2 regions of the Staphylococcus sp. GDY8P57P genome follow, and region 2 is predicted to be linked to the other one. Evidence: a T-box and tRNA genes for the amino acid it is inferred to sense, from the RefSeq annotation. Region 2 holds a T-box; the other holds one or more tRNA genes.
What was found. The T-box of region 2 lies ahead of serS (serine--tRNA ligase). A T-box ahead of a tRNA ligase gene usually reads a tRNA of that ligase, here a tRNA-Ser.
Positions count from the first base shown of each region.

Region 1: it has a tRNA-Ser gene. The T-box ahead of serS (serine--tRNA ligase) is inferred to sense a tRNA for this amino acid. The anticodon was not compared.

Region 1 is NZ_JAESLK010000016.1:59,381-71,025, forward strand. It holds gene gltC (glutamate biosynthesis transcriptional regulator GltC) at 1-124, opposite strand, end outside; gene gltB (glutamate synthase large subunit) at 288-4,808, shown strand; gene KA878_RS04835 (glutamate synthase subunit beta) at 4,827-6,290, shown strand; tRNA gene KA878_RS04840 (tRNA-Ser) at 6,404-6,496, shown strand; gene treP (PTS system trehalose-specific EIIBC component) at 6,688-8,136, shown strand; gene treC (alpha,alpha-phosphotrehalase) at 8,396-10,030, shown strand; gene treR (trehalose operon repressor) at 10,052-10,777, shown strand; RNA gene ffs (signal recognition particle sRNA large type) at 10,869-11,138, shown strand; gene KA878_RS04865 (GNAT family N-acetyltransferase) at 11,443-11,645, shown strand, end outside.
Region 2 is NZ_JAESLK010000036.1:17,185-28,829, reverse strand. It holds gene KA878_RS10890 (AzlC family ABC transporter permease) at 1-40, opposite strand, end outside; gene serS (serine--tRNA ligase) at 552-1,838, opposite strand; T-box leader at 1,925-2,123, opposite strand; gene KA878_RS10880 (NAD(P)H-hydrate dehydratase) at 2,490-3,302, shown strand; gene gyrA (DNA gyrase subunit A) at 3,400-6,099, opposite strand; gene gyrB (DNA topoisomerase (ATP-hydrolyzing) subunit B) at 6,196-8,130, opposite strand; gene recF (DNA replication/repair protein RecF) at 8,140-9,255, opposite strand; gene yaaA (S4 domain-containing protein YaaA) at 9,252-9,494, opposite strand; gene dnaN (DNA polymerase III subunit beta) at 9,888-11,021, opposite strand; gene dnaA (chromosomal replication initiator protein DnaA) at 11,322-11,645, opposite strand, start outside.

The sequences.
Region 1 (11,645 bases), on a different contig from region 2:
CTTGTTCTAACAATGTGATTTGTCGACTTATTGCAGATTGGGCAATATTCAACTCGAGTGCTGCTTCAGAGAGATGTTCTCGACGTGCAACTTCTACGAAATATTTTAATTGTTTAATTTCCAAATGAATGCTCCTTTCTACTGTGCGCATAAACATTTTATTGTCGATTGTTCTAATTTTTAGAATTAAGTCATCTAATTAATATATTGTTCAGATAAATATTTTACATTATATTAATTATTATTAACAGTAAATTTTCTGAAAATTCTCAAAAGGAGTGGGCATCATGTTTGATGAAAGATTAAAAAGAGGATTATATGATTACCGTGAGGAACATGATGCATGCGGTATTGGTTTCTACGCAAACATGAATAATTTAAGGTCGCACGATATTATTGAAAAATCACTCGAAATGTTACGTCGACTTGACCATCGTGGTGGTGTTGGTGCGGATGGTATAACAGGTGATGGTGCAGGTATTATGACCGAAATACCATTTCAATTTTTTGAAGCACATGTCGATTTAGACTTACCTAATGAGGGCGGTTATGCGGTAGGTCTTTTTTTCTCTAATGAAAAGATACAAGGTACGACACACGAATCGCAATTTAATCATTACTTTCAAAGTGAAGGCCTAAAAGTAATTGGCTATCGAGATGTACCTGTTGATGTCAACGCCATAGCACCTCATGTTGCATCTACAATGCCACACATTCAACAAGTGTTTATAGATATTCGATCAGTTGCAACGCCAGTTAAACCGTTATATATAGCAAGAAAGCAAATAGAACAATATGCAGAACAGCAAGACTTAGGTCTTTATTTTACAAGCTTATCCCATAAGACGATTGTATATAAGGGATGGTTACGCTCAGATCAAATAAAAAAATTATATTTAGATTTAAATCATGAAGATTATCAATCTAAGCTAGGTTTAGTACATTCAAGATTTAGTACAAACACTTTTCCGAGTTGGAAACGTGCACATCCAAATCGTTTATTAATGCATAATGGTGAAATCAATACAATTAAAGGTAATGTGAATTGGATGAGAGCACGTCAAAGACAATTAATTCAAACATTATTTGGCGAAGAGCATAGTAAAATACAGAACATTGTTGATGAAGATGGAAGTGATTCAGCAATTGTAGACAATGCGCTAGAATTTCTATCATTGGCAATGGAACCTGAAGAAGCTGCGATGTTGCTTATCCCTGAACCATGGTTATATAACAAAGAAAATGATGCGAATGTTCGTGCGTTCTATGAGTTTTATAGTTATTTGATGGAACCATGGGATGGTCCAACGATGATTTCGTTCTGTAATGGAGATAAAATTGGTGCATTAACTGACCGTAATGGATTACGACCAGGTCGCTATACAATTACAAAAGATAATTTTATTGTCTTTTCATCCGAAGTAGGCGTTGTGGATGTACCAGAAGACAATGTTGCTTACAAAGGACAACTTAATCCTGGAAAGTTACTTCTTGTAGATTTTGAGTCACGTCAAGTAATTGAAAACAATGAGTTGAAAGCGCGTATTGCCAGTCAATATCCTTATAAGAAGTGGTTAGATAACAATAAAATAGATTTACAATTAGAAGCGCAAATCTATCGTCAGTCTTCACTGAATCACAAGATATTATTTAAGTTACAACGTCAATTTGGATATACCAAAGAAGATATATATAAATATATGGCTGAGTTAGTGAAAGGTAAGAAAGATCCAATCGGTGCGATGGGGTATGATGCACCACTTGCCGTATTAAACGAGAGACCAGAATCATTATTTAATTACTTTAAACAGTTATTTGCACAGGTAACCAATCCGCCTATTGATGCCTATCGTGAAAAGATTGTAACGAGTGAATTATCATATTTAGGTGGAGAAGGTAACTTATTCCATCCGGATGAAACGGTATTGAATCGTATTCAATTAGCAAAACCGGTCCTGACTTTAACGCAACTCAATAGGATTAAACAAAGTAAGTTTAACGTGAAACACTTGTCTACACTGTATCAAGATCATCTTGAAGTGGCATTGGAAAGATTAGGTGACGCTGCAATACAAGCTACACGAGAAGGTTATACGATATTAGTCCTAGATGATAGTGAACTCATTGATTGTCATATCGAGGATGGGGCATCGAAACAACGCTACGCTATGCCAATACTTCTGGCTATCAGTCATATTCATCAGTTATTGATAAGAGAAGGCTTACGCATGGATACGAGCTTAGTAGCGCTATCTGGTGAAACGCGTGAGGTACACCATGTGGCATGTTTATTAGGATATGGTGCGAATGCGGTCATTCCATATTTAGCACAACAAACCATTGCCCATTTAACTGAAACACATCGTTTAGAAGGCACGATTTCAGATAATGTTGAAACTTACACACGTGTTCTATCAGAAGGTGTTATTAAGGTGATGGCGAAAATGGGTATCTCTACTGTTCAAAGTTATCAAGGGGCTCAAATCTTTGAAGCGGTTGGTTTATCCCAAGATGTAATTGATGCTTATTTTACTGGAACACAATCCAAATTATCAGGGTTAAGTATTCAACAAATTGACGTAGAGAATAAAATGCGTCAACAAAGACATAATGAGTACCTTGATTCGGGAAGTGTCTTCCAGTGGCGCCAACAAGGTCAACATCACGTATTTAATCCTACAACCATACACTTGTTACAACATGCATGTCGTGAGAATGACTATACACAGTTTAAAGCTTTTTCTAATGCTGTACATGATCAAAGAAATGATCATTTACGTGATTTATTAGAATTTAAAGTACAGCGACCGGTTCATATTAGTGAGGTTGAGCCAGTAGAAACCATTGTTAAACGTTTTAATACAGGTGCGATGAGTTACGGTTCTATTTCTGAAGAAGCACATCAAACATTGGCCCAAGCCATGAATCGTCTTGGTGGTAAAAGTAACAGTGGTGAAGGTGGCGAAAATCCCAAACGGTATGAAATTCAAGCGGATGGTAGTGTGTTATCAAGTGCGATTAAGCAAGTGGCTTCAGGGCGTTTTGGTGTAACGAGCGAGTACTTACAACATGCAAAAGAGTTACAAATTAAAGTTGCTCAAGGTGCTAAGCCGGGTGAAGGTGGACAGTTACCTGGAACGAAAGTTTATCCATGGATCGCTGAAACACGTGGTTCAACGCCAGGTATTGGGTTGATTTCACCACCGCCTCATCATGATATTTATTCAATTGAAGATTTGGGGCAACTTATTCATGATTTAAAGAACGCGAATAGAAATGCAGACGTAGCAGTTAAATTAGTCTCAAAAACAGGAATCGGAACCATTGCATCAGGTGTTGCTAAAGCATTTGCAGATAAAATTGTCGTGAGTGGGTATGACGGAGGTACAGGTGCATCGCCTAAGACAAGTATTCAACACGCTGGGTTGCCTTGGGAACTTGGCTTAGCTGAAACACATCAAACATTGAAATTAAATCATTTACGTAGCCGTGTCCGATTAGAAACAGATGGTAAGTTGATGACGGGTAGGGATGTGGCGTTAGCATGCGCATTAGGTGCTGAAGAATTTGGATTTGCGACTGCGCCATTAGTTGTTTTAGGGTGCGTCATGATGCGTGTTTGTCATAATGATACATGCCCAGTAGGTATTGCGACACAGAATAAAGATTTGAGAGCACTATTTAGAGGTAAGGCTGACCACGTTGTTAACTTTATGCATTTTATTGCTGAAGAGTTAAGAGAGGTCTTAGCTTCATTAGGATTAAGAACGGTTGAAGAATTGATCGGACGTACCGATTTATTACAACGTTCAAGTCGAATCGATGAACGTTCGAAAGCAGCAACATTGGATATCGAAAAGTTATTGGATTCAGTTGATGGGCCTAACGCAAAAGAAATCAATCAAAATCATCATTTAGATATCGGTTTCGATTTAAATTATCTTTATAAAGATGCTAAACAAAGTATTGAGGATGGAAAAGTATTTAAAGGGAACTATGTGATTAATAATGAACAACGAGATGTAGGGGTTATTACAGGAAGCTATATTACACAGCAACACGGTGCTAATGGCTTACCAGAAGCAACTATTGTAGCTAAAACGCACGGACATGCAGGACAGAGTTTAGCGGCATTCGCACCGTCAGGATTGTTAATTCAACATACAGGTGATGCAAATGATTACGTTGGTAAAGGTTTATCAGGCGGTATAGTTGTTGTTAAAGCGCCAAATAAAGAGCGAGAACGTGAAATTATAGCTGGAAATGTATGTTTCTATGGCGCTTCAAAAGGTAAAGCCTTTATTAATGGTAGTGCTGGCGAACGCTTCTGTATTCGAAATAGTGGCGTTGATGTGGTCGTCGAAGGTATCGGTGATCACGGTTTGGAATATATGACTGGAGGACATGTAGTCAACTTAGGGGATGTTGGTAAGAACTTTGGTCAAGGCATGAGTGGTGGTGTTTGTTATGTATTCCCAAGTGATATTGAATCATTTAAACATAAGAATCAATTGCCAACCTTAGCGTTTAAGGAAGTGACGCATAATGAGGAGAAAACGTTACTTAAAGCTATGTTAGAAGAGCACTACCACTATACGCAAAGTACAAAAGCAGCAGCAATTTTAAATGATTTTGAACATGTGGCAGATAAAGTTGTCAAAGTAATTCCAAAAGATTACGAACTAATGATGCAAAAAATCGAATTACAAAATCGTAATTTATTACAAATAGATGAAGCTAAACTAGCAGCATTTTACGATGACCGTACGGCAATTGACAAAGAATTACAACCAGCAGTGATTTATTAAAGAAAGGAGGGGTCTGTTATGGGGGAATTTAAGGGATTTATGAAATATGAAAAGCAATCATTATCTGAACTGTCTTTAGTTGACCGTTTGAAGCATCATGATGCTTTTCAACAGCGTTTTTCTCGTGAAGAAGCGTCCATTCAAGGTGCACGATGTATGGACTGTGGGACACCATTTTGTCAAACAGGTCTTCCTTTCGGGAGAGAAACTATTGGTTGTCCAATCGGTAACTATATCCCTGAATGGAATGATTTAGTTTATCGACAAGATTTTGAGTCTGCCTATCATCGTTTGAGTGAAACAAATAATTTTCCTGAATTTACGGGCCGTGTCTGTCCAGCACCTTGTGAACAGTCTTGTGTTATGAAAATTAATCGTGAATCAGTTGCCATTAAAGGTATTGAGCGTACGATTATTGACGAAGCCTATGAACACGGGTGGGTTAAGCCTAAATACCCTAAGCGACGATTAGAACAATCTGTAGCAATTGTAGGAAGCGGTCCAGCCGGTCTTACTGCTGCCGAAGAGCTCAATTATAAGGGGTACCAAGTGACAGTGTTTGAAAGAGCTGCTGAAGCGGGTGGCTTACTTATGTATGGTATTCCAAATATGAAATTAGATAAAGAGGTTGTACGTCGTCGTATCGCATTAATGAAAGAGGCGGGTATTACCTTTAAGACGAATACCAACATTGGTGTAGATATATCACGTGAAACATTAGAGCAGACGTATGACGCTATTATCTTATGTACGGGTGCTCAAAAAGCGCGTGACTTACCATTAGAAGGGCGCATGGGCCAAGGGATACACTTTGCTATGGATTATTTAACTGAACAGACTCAGTTATTAAATGGTGAAATAGATGAACCGACAATAACGGCTAAAGGGAAAAACGTCATCATTATTGGGGCTGGTGACACTGGCGCAGACTGTGTCGCTACCGCATTACGTGAGAATTGTAAGTCAATAGTACAATTCAACAAATATACAAAAGCACCTGAAGAAATCGCATTTGAAAGTAATACGTCATGGCCATTGGCATTACCTGTCTTCAAAATGGATTATGCACATAAAGAATATGAAGCACGTTTCGGTAGAGAACCGCGTGCCTATGGTGTTCAGACGATGCGATACGATGTAGATCACATTGGTAATGTTCGTGGTGTATACACACAAATTTTAGAAGAAACACCAGAAGGAATGGTTGTTGTAGATGGTACTGAAAGACATTGGCCAGCAGATCTTGTGCTTTTATCAATAGGTTTTGAAGGTACAGAACCAACTGTCCCAAGGTCATTTGATATTGCAACACAACAAAATAAAATTATCGCCAACGATAAAGACTATCGTACTAATAAAGAAAAGATTTTTGCCGCTGGAGATGCGCGAAGAGGTCAAAGTTTGGTAGTTTGGGCAATTAAAGAAGGGCGTGGCGTTGCTCAATCAGTAGATCACTTCTTAAAACAAAAGGTCTTCGTGTAAGTTCAATGGCGTATAAGCGCGTACTAAAAATAAAAATGAATAATTTTACAATTTGACTATAAAAGTGATTGACTTCCAATGAACCGTGGTATATGATATTTATTGTGTTCATTGGAGGAATACCCAAGTCCGGCTGAAGGGATCGGTCTTGAAAACCGACAGGGCCTTAACGGGCCGCGGGGGTTCGAATCCCTCTTCCTCCGCCATTATAATTAAAATCCAAGACTAATAAATATAAAAAAGACAAGTACTCAATGTTTAATATGTTGAGTACTTGTCTTTTTTATTGCATTTAGCGCCCATTCTAGAATGAAAATTCAACAATATTATGAAAGCCTTTACAAAACTTGTCTAGACAAGTTATACTTGGGTTATTAAAAATAAGGGAGTGAAAGTCGTGGCTGTAAAAAGAAAAGATGTGCAGGATATCGTCAAAGCAATAGGTGGGCAAGAAAACATTGAAACTGCAACGCACTGTGTTACACGACTGCGTTTAGTGTTAAAAGATGACAATAAAGTTGATAAAGATGCATTAGACGATAATGCACTTGTTAAAGGTCAATTTAAAGCGGATAACCAATACCAAATCGTTATAGGACCTGGTACCGTGGACGAAGTGTATAAACAATTTATTCAAGAGACAGGTGTAGCAGAATCCTCAAAAGATGAGGCTAAAGCTGCTGCAGCGAAAAAAGGCAATCCTTTACAACGACTTATAAAACTATTGGGAGATATCTTCATTCCGATTTTACCGGCATTAGTTACAGCAGGTCTCTTAATGGGGATTAATAATTTACTTACTATGGAAAAATTATTTGGTCCTAAACCACTTGTTGAACAATATCCTCAGTTGGGTGATATATCGAATATTATTAACGTCATCGCAAGTACAGCGTTTATCTTTTTACCAGCATTAATTGGTTGGAGTAGTATGAAAGTGTTTGGTGGTAGTCCAATATTAGGTTTAGTACTTGGACTTATCCTAATGCATCCACAGTTAGTTTCACAATATGACATTGCTAAAGGCCATATTCCGACATGGAATCTTTTTGGGCTTGAAATCAAACAATTAAACTATCAAGGCCAAGTCTTACCAGTTTTAATTGCAGCTTATGTCTTATCACTCATTGAAAAAGCATTAAATAAAGTTGTTCATGACTCAATTAAAATGTTAGTTGTCGGACCGGTAGCATTACTGGTCACTGGATTCTTAGCATTTATAATTATTGGTCCGATTGCACTTGTGATAGGTACTGGTATTACTGGTGCAGTTCAATTTGTCTTCGAACATGCTGGTTGGTTAGGTGGTGCGATTTATGGATTTTTCTATGCACCACTTGTTATTACGGGATTACACCATATGTTCTTGGCAGTTGACTTCCAATTAATGGGAAGCAAACTGGGCGGTACATATTTATGGCCGATCGTTGCAATATCTAATATCTGTCAAGGTTCGGCAGCGTTTGGAGCGTGGTTTATCTATAGACGACGCAAAATGGTAAAAGAAGAAGGTTTAGCCTTAACTTCAAGTGTATCAGCATTTTTAGGTGTTACAGAACCTGCAATGTTTGGTGTGAATTTACCGTTAAAAGTACCTTTCTTTGCTGCTATTTGTACATCAAGCGTTTTAGGTGCTATTATCGGCGCTAAAAAGGTATTGGGTAGTGTCGGTGTAGGTGGTGTTCCAGCCTTCATTTCAATTCAAAGTGAATTTTGGTTTATTTATATGCCAGTTACATTACTTGCTATGGCAATACCAGCTATTTTGACAATTGTCTTTGCAAGATTTACAACAATTAAAGCTAAGAAGATGGTTGAAAACCCTGAAGAAACAACAGCTAAATAAATTTACAAATAAAGACGCTGAAATATAAATAATATAAAATGCTATTTTGCAATTTCGCAGTAGCTGACTGAACTGAGAGAGCATTTAAATCAAGGTTTTTCGGTTCTAGTCATTCTTACAGGCGGGCTCTGCAGAGAGACTTTCATAAAGGAATTTGACAAGTTAAGTAAACTGGGAGGGGGATAACGAATTCGAAAAAATTCTATCCCACTCCCTTTAAATCACATTAATACGATTAATAAGCGAAAGGTGAGTATACATGGCACAAAAAGATTGGAAAAAGTCTGTCGTTTATCAAATTTATCCCAAATCATTTAACGATACAACAGGTAATGGTGAGGGAGATTTAAAAGGAATTATTGAAAAATTAGACTATATTCAATATTTAGGTGTTGATTACATTTGGTTAACACCTGTTTATGAATCACCGATGAATGATAATGGTTATGATATAAGCAATTACTTGAAAATTAACGAACGCTTCGGAACGCTAGAAGATTTTGAAACATTAATCAGTGAAGCACATAAGAGAGACTTAAAAGTCATGATAGATATTGTTATTAATCATACATCTACAGAACATGAATGGTTTAAAGAAGCAATCCGTTCGAAAGACAATCCGTATCGTGATTATTATTTCTTTAAACCATCACGAGATGGGCCTCCAACTAATTGGGAATCGAAGTTTGGTGGTAATGCTTGGCAATACGACGAGAAGACAGATGAATATTATTTACATTTATTCGATGTCACACAAGCAGACTTAAATTGGGATAATGAAGCAGTGAGGCAGGCTTTATATGATGTTGTTAACCACTGGATTGAATTTGGTGTAGATGGTTTCCGCTTTGATGTAATTAATCTTATTTCTAAAGGTGAATTTAAGGATTCTCCTAAAATTGGAAAAGAGTTTTATACTGACGGACCACATGTACATGAGTATCTACATGAACTCAATCGTCATACATTTGGAGATAAAGATATGATGACGGTAGGAGAAATGTCATCAACAACCATTGATAATTGTATCAAATATACAAAATCTGACCGACAAGAATTAAGTAGTGTCTTCAACTTCCATCATCTAAAAGTAGACTATGTTGATGGAGAAAAGTGGTCAAATGCGAAATTAGACTTTTTAAAACTAAAAGAAATATTGATGGATTGGCAAATTGGAATATACGAAGGTGGCGGATGGAATGCGATTTTCTGGTGCAATCATGATCAACCACGCGTTGTATCTCGTTTCGGTGATGATTCTACAGAAGAAAATCGACAAGCAAGCGCTAAGATGTTAGCTATCGCATTGCATATGTTGCAAGGTACACCATACATTTATCAAGGCGAGGAAATCGGTATGACGGATCCGCGCTTTGATTCTATTCAACAATATCGTGATGTTGAGTCACGTAATGCCTATGATAACTTAAAACAACAAGGTATAGATGAAAGTGAAATTTTAACTATTCTAGGGCAAAAATCACGTGACAATTCTAGAACACCTATTCAATGGACATCAGGTGAACAAGCAGGTTTCACTACTGGTACGCCTTGGATCGATATACCAAACAATGCGCAATATATTAACGTAGAAGCAGCAATTGAGGACAAAACATCCGTACTACACACGTATCGCGAACTGATTCGATTGCGTCATGAACATGATATTATCACTTATGGTGACATCGAGCCGTTATATATGGAACACCCACAATTATTCATGTACCGTCGAAATTATGACGGCCAAACATGGCTCGTGGTTGCTAACTTTTCAAAAGAAGCAGTAAAATTACCTGAAGACATCAATAGACAAGGAACAGTTATTATTCAAAATGGCACAATAGAAAATGGTGAAATATCTCCATTTGGTGCAATTGTCATTGATGTTCAATAGATTGATGTAATGGAGAAGGACATGGCAACACAAAAATTCATAACGATATATGAACAACTCAAGCAACAAATACATGAAGATGTATATACCGATGGACAACAACTTCCGTCAGAACATGAATTGGTAACACGATATGGCACATCGCGTGAAACTGTTCGAAAAGCACTGGACTTGTTAGCAAATGATGGTATGATTCAAAAAATTAGAGGTAAGGGGTCTATTGTTATTGATCAAGGTGTTACGGAGTTCCCATTTTCAGAATTAATTAGCTTTAAAGAGGTGCAAGAAGAACTGGGTTTGAAACATGAAACTGAAGTACTCATTAACGAGCGGATTAAAGCTAACTCGGTACCTTATGTTAAAACGCAATTAAACCTTAAAGGTGATGAGGAGCTGATTCATGTTGTACGTACAAGAAGTATCAATCATAGAGTGAAGATTTTAGATGAAGATTACTTTTTAGCTTCAATCGTTCCGGGTATTACGAATTCAGTAGCAAAAGATTCTATTTATCATTATTTAGAAACGCAATTAGAATTAGATATCAGTTATTCAAGCAAATCGATTACGTTTGAGCCTTTTACTGAAAGTGCCTATGATGTTTTCGGTAAAATACAACCACCATATACTGCAACAGTGAGAAGTGTCGTTTATTTAAATAACACAACGCCATTCCAATACAATGTGTCTAAGCATTTAGCAACAGAATTTAAATTCCAAGAATTCTCTAGACGACATAAATTATGAGATGGCATCAAGCTATTTTTGAGTCGATGATATGGAGAATTAAAACTTTACACTTGCAATAGGGAGAACGTTTATAGTATTATAAAACTTACCGTGCTAGGTGGGGAGGTAGCGGTTCCCTGTACTCGAAATCCGCTTTATGCGAGACTTAATTCCTTTGTTGAGGGTGTGTTTTTGTGAAGTCTGCCCGAAGCACGTAGTGTTTGAAGATTTCGGTCCTATGCAATATGAACCCATGAATCATGTCAGGTCCTGACGGAAGCAGCATTAAGTGGATCCTCATATGTGCCGTAGGGTAGCCGAGATTTAGCTGTCGACTTCGGTAACGTTTGTGATACACACTCGATTCGAAGGTGCACGGTTTTTTAATACGTTAAATTAACCGAAATAAATCAAATTTTTAGTACAAATTTAAAAGAGAGCTTGTAATATAAATAATGTAATGATGCTACTTTGCGAGTTCGCAGTAGCTGTCTAAATTGAGAAGGCGCTTAAATCAAGCATTTCTCAGTTCTAGTCATCCTTAAGGGAGTGGGACAACGAATTTAAACAGAATTCTGTCCTGCTCCCATTTTTTTGTATAAAATATAGATAAATAAAAACGGGAAAGCGATATGTCCGAGTGTCGAACGGGGAACACTTTGACGCATTAGAGGGGTGTCAATATGCGATTATTCTTAAGTACATTAACGGAAATGGATTATAGCGAAACTTTGAATAGAATAGAATCAAGTTATGATGAGAAACATCAAGGTGCTGGTCAAAGACAACGTGCACTCATTTCAAAATTACGTCAAGCAGCGAATTATAATTATGAACTCGAAGTCATTGCTAAAGATGAATCGGGCGATATTATAGGACATGTCAT
Region 2 (11,645 bases):
ATTCTTTAACGCCTTGCTTAAACGTCACATGTGATGTCATCTTTGTAACCTCCCTTTATGCTTAATATTTTAGAACAGTATTTTATTAATAATTTTAGTCTAATATACGGATGCTAGAGTGGCAACAACGTTAGACATAGAGTTGTGTGATGTTAGACTAACAGAATACTTAGAACTACTGATTTAAAGGTATATCTAATGTGTCTATTTTTTGACAACAAAGCGTATATTACACCTCTGAAAGTAGTCTAAATCCATCCTTTTTACTTCATCACTTTATTAAGAAAAAGTGAATTTTTAACATGATTGATTGTATATTCAAGACATCATAGACCACAATTCAATGTAGTTTCATTGCAGCATTCCTGCCACCTATTCACTTTGTTTATGACATTCATATTGGTTTAACACCATAAAAAGAGAGCTGAAAAAGTGTTATATAAACACCTTCTCAGCTCAGTCAGCTACTGCGAATTTGCACTGTAGCTTTAGTATATTATCGCTTATTCCGTACTCTATAAATTAACGTTATAAGCTAACTAATAATCGAATTAGTCGTTAACTGGACGGATTTCAGTTTTACCACCCATGAATGGTACTAATGCTTCAGGAATTGTAATTGAGCCATCTGCATTTTGGTAGTTTTCAACGATTGCTGCAAATGTACGACCTACTGCAAGACCACTACCATTTAATGTATGTGCTAATTCTGGTTTAGAAGCTGCATCACGTTTGAAGCGGATGTTAGCACGACGCGCTTGGAAATCAGTACAGTTTGAGCAAGAACTGATTTCTTTATAGTTGTCATAACTTGGTAACCAAACTTCTAAGTCATATGTTTTACTTGCACTGAAACCAATATCGCCAGTACATAAGATAACACGACGGTAAGGTAAACCTAATTCTTCAAGAATTGCTTCCGCATTTTGTGTCATATCTTCTAATGCATCCCAAGAATCTTCTGGTTTTTCGATACGTACCATTTCAACTTTGTCAAATTGGTGTAAACGGATTAAACCTCTTGTGTCTCTACCTGCTGATCCAGCTTCACTACGGAAACAAGCAGTTTGAGCAGTGAATTTTTCAGGTAGTACGCCTGGTTGAATGATTTCGTCTCTGTAGAAGTTTGTTAATGGTACTTCTGCAGTTGGGATTGTGTATAGACCTTCTTTTTCAACTTTGAATAAGTCTTCTTCAAATTTAGGTAACTGACCAGTACCAAACATTGTATCTGCGTTAACTAATTGAGGTGTCATCATTTCAGTGTAACCATGTTGTGTTGTATGTTTTGTAAGCATGTAGTTCATTAATGCACGTTCTAATAATGCACCATCTTTAGTTAAGTATACGAAACGCGCACCTGAAATTTTTGCAGCACGTTCAAAGTCTGCCATTTTTAATTCTTCAACTAAGTCCCAGTGTGCTTTAGGTTCGAAGTCAAACTCACGAGGTGTACCCCATTTTTTAACTTCAACATTTTCTTCATCAGAATCCCCTTGTGGTACATCTTCAGCAATTAGGTTAGGAATACGAATTAAGATATCTCTAACTTTATTATCCACTTCATTAAGTTTAGCGTCGTTTTCTTTGATTTCGTCACCAAGTTCACGCATTTCTTTAATAACGTCGTCTGCATTTTCTTTATTACGTTTCTTTTCAGCGATTTCTTCACTTACTTTGTTACGACGTGCTTTCATTTCTTCAGTCTTACCAATTAATTGACGGCGTTCATTATCTAATTCTAATACCTCGTCAACAACTTTAGGATCATCTCCACGTAATTCAATTTTGCTCTTAACTTTGTCAGCTTCTTCTCTGAATAGTCTAATGTCTAACATGTAACATTCATCCTTCCCAATTTTTTGAAAATTTTTATTTTGGATAACATGCGTCTTGCTCAATAAAAAAAGACCACATCCCCTTTACAAGGGACGTGGTCTACGCGTTGCCACCCTATTTAACAATTTGACACAATAGATGTATCGAATTGCACTTTCCTTAAAATAACGGTTATTACCGGTTGTTCACAATTGTAGGTAGATTCGCATAATCATCAATTACTTGTTCACACTCAACACAAGCTCTCTGAAATTAATTGATTATGTTACTTGTCCCACGAACAATAACTTATTAAGTTATTTTTAATATAGCAAACTCCTTTATAATTAGCAAGTAAATGCTAAATAATATTATATTTATCTTATTGTATACGCCCTCTATAAAGCCATGTAGGGACCTTATGATACGTATAATTAAATATTCTTCATAATAGTGTTGACGAAAGTCTTTCACAGGTATAATATTTTCTATTGTATTTAAAAAAGGTATAGACAAACAATCCAATTTAGAACTCAATCAACTAAGTCATCATGGATGCTATCGCTACGCATTTCATTGTCACTTGAAATTTGAGTTATATACAGTAATGGCGGTACACACATTTTTCTAACATTATACGTTCACAACGTCTTCAAGGGAGGGTTTAATTTATGGAAACATTAACAACTGTTAATATTCCGAAGAGAAAAGAAGAGACACATAAAGGTGACTATGGAAAGATTCTACTGATAGGTGGAAGTGCCAATTTAGGTGGCGCAATCATGTTAGCTGCGCGTGCATGTGTTTATAGTGGAAGTGGGTTAATTACAGTAGCTACACATCCTACAAACCATGCGGCACTCCATTCACGTTGTCCAGAGGCAATGGTAATCGATATTAACGACACTAAAATGTTAACGAAAATGATCGAAAACACAGATAGCATTTTAATTGGACCAGGGTTAGGTGTCGATTTCAAAGGTAATAACGCAATTACGTTTTTACTACAAAATATACAACCACACCAAAATTTAATTGTTGATGGTGATGCGATTACAATATTTAGTAAACTAAAACCTGATATTCCAACTTGCCGTGTCATCTTTACACCACATCAAAAAGAATGGGAACGTTTAAGTGGTATCCCTATTGAAGAGCAAACTTACGAACGTAATAGAGAAGCTGTTGATAAGTTAGGTGCTGCTGTTGTACTGAAAAAACACGGTACTGAAATATTCTTCAAAGATAAAGAATATAGACTGACAATTGGTACGCCAGCAATGGCAACTGGTGGTATGGGCGATACATTAGCTGGAATGATTACTAGCTTTGTTGGCCAGTTTGATGATTTTAGAGATGCAATTACAAGCGCAACATATACACACAGTTATATTGGAGAGAAATTATCTGAATCTATGTACGTCGTGCCACCTTCACGTTTAATTAGTGAAATCCCATATGTGATGAAAGAGTTAGAAAACTAATTGAATCAAATAAAAATAAGACTTCCCTAGCGAAAGGGAAGTCTTATTTTTATTAAATGAATCTATCCTGTTATCGCTGATCACTATGGATTAGCCTTTAATTCTCATCGTTTTCATCATCGTTAGATGCATTATCAATGTCTTCATTCACACGATCCATAAAGTCTTGTCTAACTTCAATACGTTCATCTGTTGCATTATCCTCAGTTACTGTTTCCGTATCTTCATCCGCTTCCGTATGAAGTGCATTACCTGGTGTATCATCATCTACAACTTCTTCGCTAGGGCTTTCTGTACTTTCTGCATTTGTTTCACCATCTTCAACTTGTGCTGCTTCAGTTGCATCTTCATCTTCTGTTTTATCAATGACTTTAGCAACCGTTGAAACAAATTGATCTTCGCCTAATTTCATTAAGCGTACACCTTGTGTTGCACGACCATTTTGAGAAATATCTTCTACTTCTAAACGAATAATCACACCACTATTGGTAACAATCATTAAATCTTCTTCACCAGTAACTGTTGTGATACAAACGATGTTACCATTACGTTCTGTAATCTTCGCAGTCTTAATACCTTTACCGCCACGGTTTGATAAGCGATATTCACTTACTGGCGTACGTTTACCATAACCATTTTCAGTGACAACAAGAATTTCATCTTCACTATCGGCATGGGCAACATCTAGACCTACTACAACATCATCTTCACGTAATGAGATACCTCTTACACCTGCAGCAGTTCGACCTAATGGACGTAAACTTGTTTCTGCAAATCTGATTAATGAAGCGTGAGATGTACCAATTAAGATGTCTTGGTGACCATCTGTAAGACGGACTGCAATTAATTCATCATCTTCTTTGAAACCAATCGCAATTTTACCATTCTTATTGATATGTGAGAAATTGCTTAACGCAGAACGTTTCACAATACCGTTTTTAGTTGCAAATACTAAGTAACTATCTTCATCTTCGAGATCTCTAACCGCAATCATAGTACTGATTGTCTCATCATTATCCAATTCAATCGCATTGATGACTGGAATACCTTTAGATTGTCGAGATAATTCTGGCACTTCATAACCTTTAAGTTTGTATACACGACCTTTATTCGTGAAGAATAAAACATGATCATGCGTACTTAACGTAACAAGTTGGCTGACGAAGTCTTCTTCCAATGTATTCATACCTTGAACACCACGTCCTCCACGGTGTTGCGAACGATACGTAGAAACAGGTAATCGTTTAATATAATTATTATGACTTAATGTAATAACAATTTGTTCTTCTGGAATAAGATCTTCATCTTCGAGATCATCTAAACCACCTAATTGAATTTCCGTACGACGTTCGTCACCGAAGCGTTCTTTGATGTCTGTTAATTCATCTCGAACTAATTGAAGTAACACTTCGTCATCGGCTAAGATTGCTTCTAATTCAGAAATATAGCCGAGCAATTCGTTATATTCATTTTCAATTTTATCTCGTTCTAAACCTGTTAAACGTCTTAAACGCATATCAAGAATAGCTTGTGCTTGGCGTTCAGACAATTTAAAACGCGATTGTAATGTTTCCATTGCGACTTTATCTGTTTCTGATTCACGAATTGTCGTAATAATCTCATCGATATGATCTAATGCAATGCGTAAACCTTCTAAGATATGTGCACGGTCTTTCGCTTTTTTCAAGTTATATTCTGTACGACGGCGTACGACAGTCTTTTGATGCTCTAAGTATTCAACTAAAGCTTGTTTTAAATTGATTAATTTTGGACGTCCATTAACCAGTGCAATCATATTCACACCGAATGACGTTTGTAATGGTGTTTGTTTGTAGAGATTGTTCAAGATAACATTGGCGTTTGCATCTTTACGTACATCAATAACTACTCTAACACCTGTACGTAAACTTGTTTCATCACGTAAATCTGTAATACCTTCGATTTTCTTGTCACGAACAAGTTCCGCTATCTTTTCAATCATACGTGCTTTATTAACTTGATATGGGATTTGAGTCACTACGATACGTTGGCGACCGCCACCACGTTCTTCAATTTCTGCACGTGCACGCATTTGAATAGATCCACGTCCTGTTTCATATGCACGTCGGATACCACTCTTGCCTAGGATTAAACCAGCTGTTGGAAAATCAGGGCCTTGAATATCTTCCATAAGTTCTGCAATCGTAACATCTGGATTCTTACTTAAATGTAAAACACCGTTGATGACTTCAGTTAAATTGTGAGGAGGAATATTTGTTGCCATACCTACAGCAATACCTGATGCACCGTTCACTAATAAGTTAGGGAAACGAGAAGGTAAGACTTCCGGCTCTCTTTCAGTACCATCATAGTTATCTAGGAAATCAATCGTATCTTTATTAATATCACGTAGTAGCTCTAACGTAATTTTAGTCATCTTGGCTTCAGTATAACGCATGGCAGCGGCACCATCACCGTCCATTGAACCGAAGTTACCTTGACCATCAACAAGTGGATAGCGATAGCTGAATGTTTGTGCCATTCTAACCATGGCATCATAAATTGATAAGTCTCCGTGAGGGTGATATTTACCCATTACATCCCCAACGATACGTGCTGATTTTTTATATGGTTTATCAGGGGTCATACCTTGTTCATTTAAGCCATATAAGATACGACGGTGTACAGGTTTTAAACCATCACGTACATCAGGTAACGCACGTGAAACGATAACGCTCATTGCATAGTCTAAAAATGATTCGCGCATCTCGCTGGTTATATTTCGTTCATTTATTCTTGATTGAGGTAAGTCAGCCATCAAGATATCCTCCTTCTATAATCAATTCACTTAAAATAGCAAGACTGCAAGCCATTCGCTATACAGTCTTCAACATGTTCATTCGTTCACGCTAATTTAGAAATCTAGGTTTGCATATACTGCATTGTCTTCGATAAATTGTCTGCGATTTTCAACGACATCACCCATTAACATTTCAAACGTTTGGTCCGCTTCAATCGCATCATCTAATTTAACTTGTAACATCATACGGTTTTCAGGATTCATTGTCGTTTCCCATAATTGATCCGCATTCATTTCTCCTAAACCTTTATAACGTGAAATTTTCCATTTAGGCGTAGGACTTAATTCTGATTTTAATTTATCAAGTTCACGATCGTTAAATACATAATATTTTTGTTTACCTTGTGCCAATTTGTACAATGGTGGTTGTGCGATATATACATATCCCGCTTCAATTAATGGTCTCATGAAACGATAGAAGAACGTTAGTAGTAGCGTTCTAATATGTGCACCATCGACATCAGCATCTGTCATAATTACAATTTTATGATAACGTGCTTTAGTGATATCGAACTCGCCGCCAATACCAGTACCAAAGGCTGTAATCATTTGACGTATTTCATTGTTATTTAGAATACGGTCTAGACGTGCTTTTTCAACGTTTAAGATTTTACCTCTTAATGGCAAGATTGCTTGTGTTTTAGAGTCACGACCTTCTTTTGTAGACCCCCCGGCAGAGTCACCCTCTACTAGGAAGATTTCACTTTCTTCAGGTTTCTTACTTGAACAATCGGCAAGTTTACCTGGTAAGCTTGAAATTTCTAAAGCTGATTTACGGCGTGTTACTTCACGTGCTTTTTTAGCTGCAACACGTGCACGTGATGCCATGATTCCTTTTTCCACAACAATACGAGCAACATTTGGATGTTCGTATAAGAAACGTTCAAAATGTTCAGCAAACAATCTATCAACAATTTGACGTACTTCAGAGTTACCTAATTTCGTCTTTGTTTGTCCTTCGAATTGAGGATCACCATGTTTAATTGATACGACAGCTGTTAAACCTTCACGTGTATCTTCACCAGACAATCTTTCTTTGTCATCTTTAATGATTTTACTTTGTGTGCCGTAACTATTTAATATACGTGTTAATGCACGTTTAAAGCCATCTTCATGCGTACCACCTTCATATGTGTGAATATTATTCGCATAAGATAATAAGTTCGTTGCATAACCACTGTTATACTGCATAGCGATTTCAATTTCTACATCATCTTTAGTTTGGTGAATATAGATTGGCTCTTCATGAATTGGCTCTTTATTTTCATTTAGTAATTCAACGTAAGATTTAATACCGCCTTCATAATGATATGTATCTTCACGTTGTTCTTCATCTTCACGTTCATCTCTTAAAGTGATTGAAATACCTTTGTTTAAGAATGCCAGCTCTCTAATACGTTTTTGAAGTGTTTCATAGTTATAAACGGTTGTTTCAGTGAATATTTCGCCATCTGCTTTAAAGCGAATCACTGTACCTGTTTTATCAGTGCTACCTACTTCTTTAAGATCAAATTGTGGTACACCTTTTTTATATGCTTGATGATAGATTGTATCGTTACGATGAACGTATACCTCTAAGTCTTCAGACAATGCGTTAACAACTGAAGAACCTACACCATGTAGACCGCCAGATACTTTATAACCGCCACCGCCGAATTTACCACCAGCATGTAGTACAGTTAAGATAACTTCAACTGCTGGACGACCCATTTTTTCTTGAATATCAACAGGAATACCTCGACCATTGTCAGTTACTTTAATCCAATTGTCTTTTTCAATAATCACTTCAATTTGATCTGCATAACCAGCAAGTGCCTCGTCGATACTGTTATCCACGATTTCCCATACTAAGTGGTGCAAACCTCTCTCTGAAGTTGAACCTATATACATACCAGGTCTTTTACGAACGGCTTCTAACCCTTCTAATACCTGTATCTGTCCAGCACCATAGTTATCTGTGTTGTTTACATCTGACAATGTATTCACCATCACTTTCTATTACTTTATAATTTCACCTTGATTGATTCGATAAAGCTTAGCATTGTTCATAATCTCATGATCTATGCCGTCTACGGATGTTGTCGTTACAAAGGTTTGTACTTTATGTTGAATCGTGCTTAGTAAATGTGTTTGTCGAGAATCATCTAATTCGCTTAACACATCATCTAGTAGTAAGATTGGATATTCTCCAACTTCAATGTTCATTAACTCTATTTCTGCTAGTTTAATGGATAATGCGGTCGTACGTTGTTGTCCTTGAGACCCATATGTTTGCGCATCCATATCATTTACATTAAAGCCTAAATCATCTCTATGCGGGCCAAATAAACAAACACCACGTTCCATTTCACGCTTAATATTGTCATTTAACAGTGTAATCACTTCGTCTAATAATGCTTGCGCGTCTTTATCCATATCACTGAGTTTTATACTTGGTAAATAAGTCAACGATAGCGTTTCTCTGTCATTAGTGATACCAGCATGAATCGGTTTAGCCAATGATTCTAATTCTTTGATGAAATGTGCTCGTCTCAACGTTACATTCAATGCATATTGCGCAAATTGTTGGTTTAAGACTTCTAACATCGTAGTGTCTTGTTTATGACCAAGTTGCAACTGCTTTAAGTAGTTATTCTTCTGTTTAAGAATACGTTGGTATTGAGCCAAGTCATTTAGATACACTGCAGAGATTTGGCCTAATTCCATATCAATGAACCGTCTCCGTATCTGTGGTGCCCCTTTGACAATATTTAAGTCTTCTGGCGCAAAAAGAACCACGTTAAGATGTCCAACATACTGCGTTAGTCGACTTTGTTCTAAGTGGTTCACTTTTACTTGTTTACCTTTTTTAGTTATAAACATCGTTAATGGCATCGTTCCATGTCTATAATTTAGTACACCCTCTATTTTAGCATACTCTGAGTTAAACCGTATAAGCTCCTTGTCATTTGATGTGCGATGACTTTTAGCTAAAGCTAATGTGTAAATTGATTCAAGTAAATTCGTCTTCCCTTGTGCATTTTCTCCAATCAGAATATTCACATCAGGATGACATTTAAGCGTAACTTCTTCATAGTTACGATAATTCTCTAATTGGAGTGTTTTAAGTTTCATTGTTCACCTTGATGAATAATGATTACAGAATCAATTTCAGGGATATCAGGGAAATCAATTCGATCTTGGTTGGCTAGTTTTTTACCACGACGTGTTTCGCGTTCACCATTAATTAAAACTTCATAATCTTGTAAGAACCATTTAGCTTGGCCACCTGATTCTATAATGCCTTCAGTTTTAAGAAACTGGCCTAACGTAATATCGCCTTCAACCACTACTTCTTGAACCAAAATAATCACTCCGTTTCTTTATGTGTCATTAATATATTATACCTTTTTTAGGTTTAAATTTCATTTAAAATGGAATGTGAAACCGTTTACTTCACAATATCTTTATACATATTTAAATTTTGAAGGAAAATTGCCTATATTTTTCAAATTGAAGCGGCTTTTTTTGAATAACAAAAGGCGTTAAAAATGATTTTATTACTCATATAGCCCTATTTTTAATTTTAAGGGCCATTTTTGCGTAAAAAGAAGTTGTTTAGAGTTATCCACTAGTTTTTAAGATTAACGTCTATATTGAAGGCTGAATGTGCTTATTATGCATTTTAAAAAGGAGTTAGACAACATTCTTTAAGAATGCATTGTCTAACTCCTAATTTTTGATGCTGAGGGTATGCCCCTCTAAAACTAATATGTTCTAATTGGTAAAATTAATTGCGTAACAGAGTCATCTGCTTTTGGTTTAAGAATGAATGGTTTCATCGTACCAAAGAATTCTACTTCAACTTCATCGTTATCAATTGCTTTCAGCGCATCCATCATATAACGAGAGTTGAATGAAATCTTCAAGTTGCCACCTTCCACATCAGTTGCTGTCACTTCTTCTTTTACAGTACCGATTTCAGGTGATGTTGATGATAATTCTACAACGTCATTACCTGTGCTCAACTTAATAACATTGTTACCACCTTCTCGTGCTAATAAAGAAGCACGATCAATTGCGTGATAGAATTCACCGTTGTCTAAACCTAATTTAATTTCATAATTCTCTGGGAATAGACGTGTCGTATCTGGATAATGACCTTCTAATAAACGAGAAATAAAATTTACATTACCAACTTTAAATAATACTTGGTTTGAAGCGAAGAAAATATCGATTTCTTCATCACTATCACTCATAATTTTATTCAATTCTGATAAAGCTTTACCTGGAATGATGACATTTTTGTTTTCTGACTCATCTTCCAACTTCAATTTTCTTACAGCTAAGCGGTGTGAATCAGTCGCAGTGCATATTAATTCATTATCTTGTATAAGCCAGTTCACACCAGTAAGTACTGGGCGTGTTTCTGAGGTGGACACTGCGAAATTTGTTTGTGCAATGATATTTTTTAAGACTTTTACTGATAATTGAATGGCGTCATCATGTGATACTTGAGGTAATAATGGATATTGATCAGGATCTAAGCCACTTAAGTTAAATTCTGAATGTCCAGATGTAATCAGTGTTTGGAATTGTTCGTTTGTTGATAATTTTACGTCTTTACCTGGTAATTTTTTAATAATATCTACGAAGAAACGACCAGGAAGCACGACTGAACCTGTTTCAGAAATAGTGACAATATCCTCACCATCAACTTGTTTAGGGATTGTAATTTCAATAGATATCTCAGAATCTGAACCAGTAAGAATGACCTCGTTGTCTTTAGCATCGATTTTGATACCTGTTAAAATCGGTAATGTTGTTCTTGGTGAGATGGCTTTTAATGTGTCATTTAATTGATTAATAAAATAATCTCTTCTAATTGTGAATTCCATTATTAATTTAAACTCCTTCCAGTCGTTTATATATAATTATATAGGTTTTAAATTCATAGTAATAGTAGTAGGGCTTGTGGATTAGTGGATATGTTAAGAAAATCCTTGTGTGCCAAAGTTATACACATGTGGATAAACTGTTGATGCTGTGTATTACTTTTTAACATTATCCACAATTACTAACAAAATCATCTTGTTCACTTGTCAGAGTTATTGGCGCTTAATTCAAGGTAACAGACCATTTACATTATTTCCCACTATTAAACGTCGTAATCTGTTGTATAACAGTTTCGACTATTTACATTATTGATTGCGAATTTCTTTTTCTAAATCTTCTACTTCTTGTTTAAAAATTGGATCTGCTTTGATATCCTTTGCAATTTTCTCATGTGCATGAATAACCGTTGTATGATCTCGACCACCGAATTCTTCACCGATCTTAGGTAATGAGAAATCAGTAAGTTCCCTTGATAGATACATAGCGATTTGACGAGGATACGCAATTGATTTGGTACGTTTTTTCGCACTAAAATCTTCAATACGAACGTTATAGTAATGCCCAACGACTTTCTGAATATCTTGAATTGTAATTTTCTTAGATTTAGGAACTTGAATAATATCTTTAAG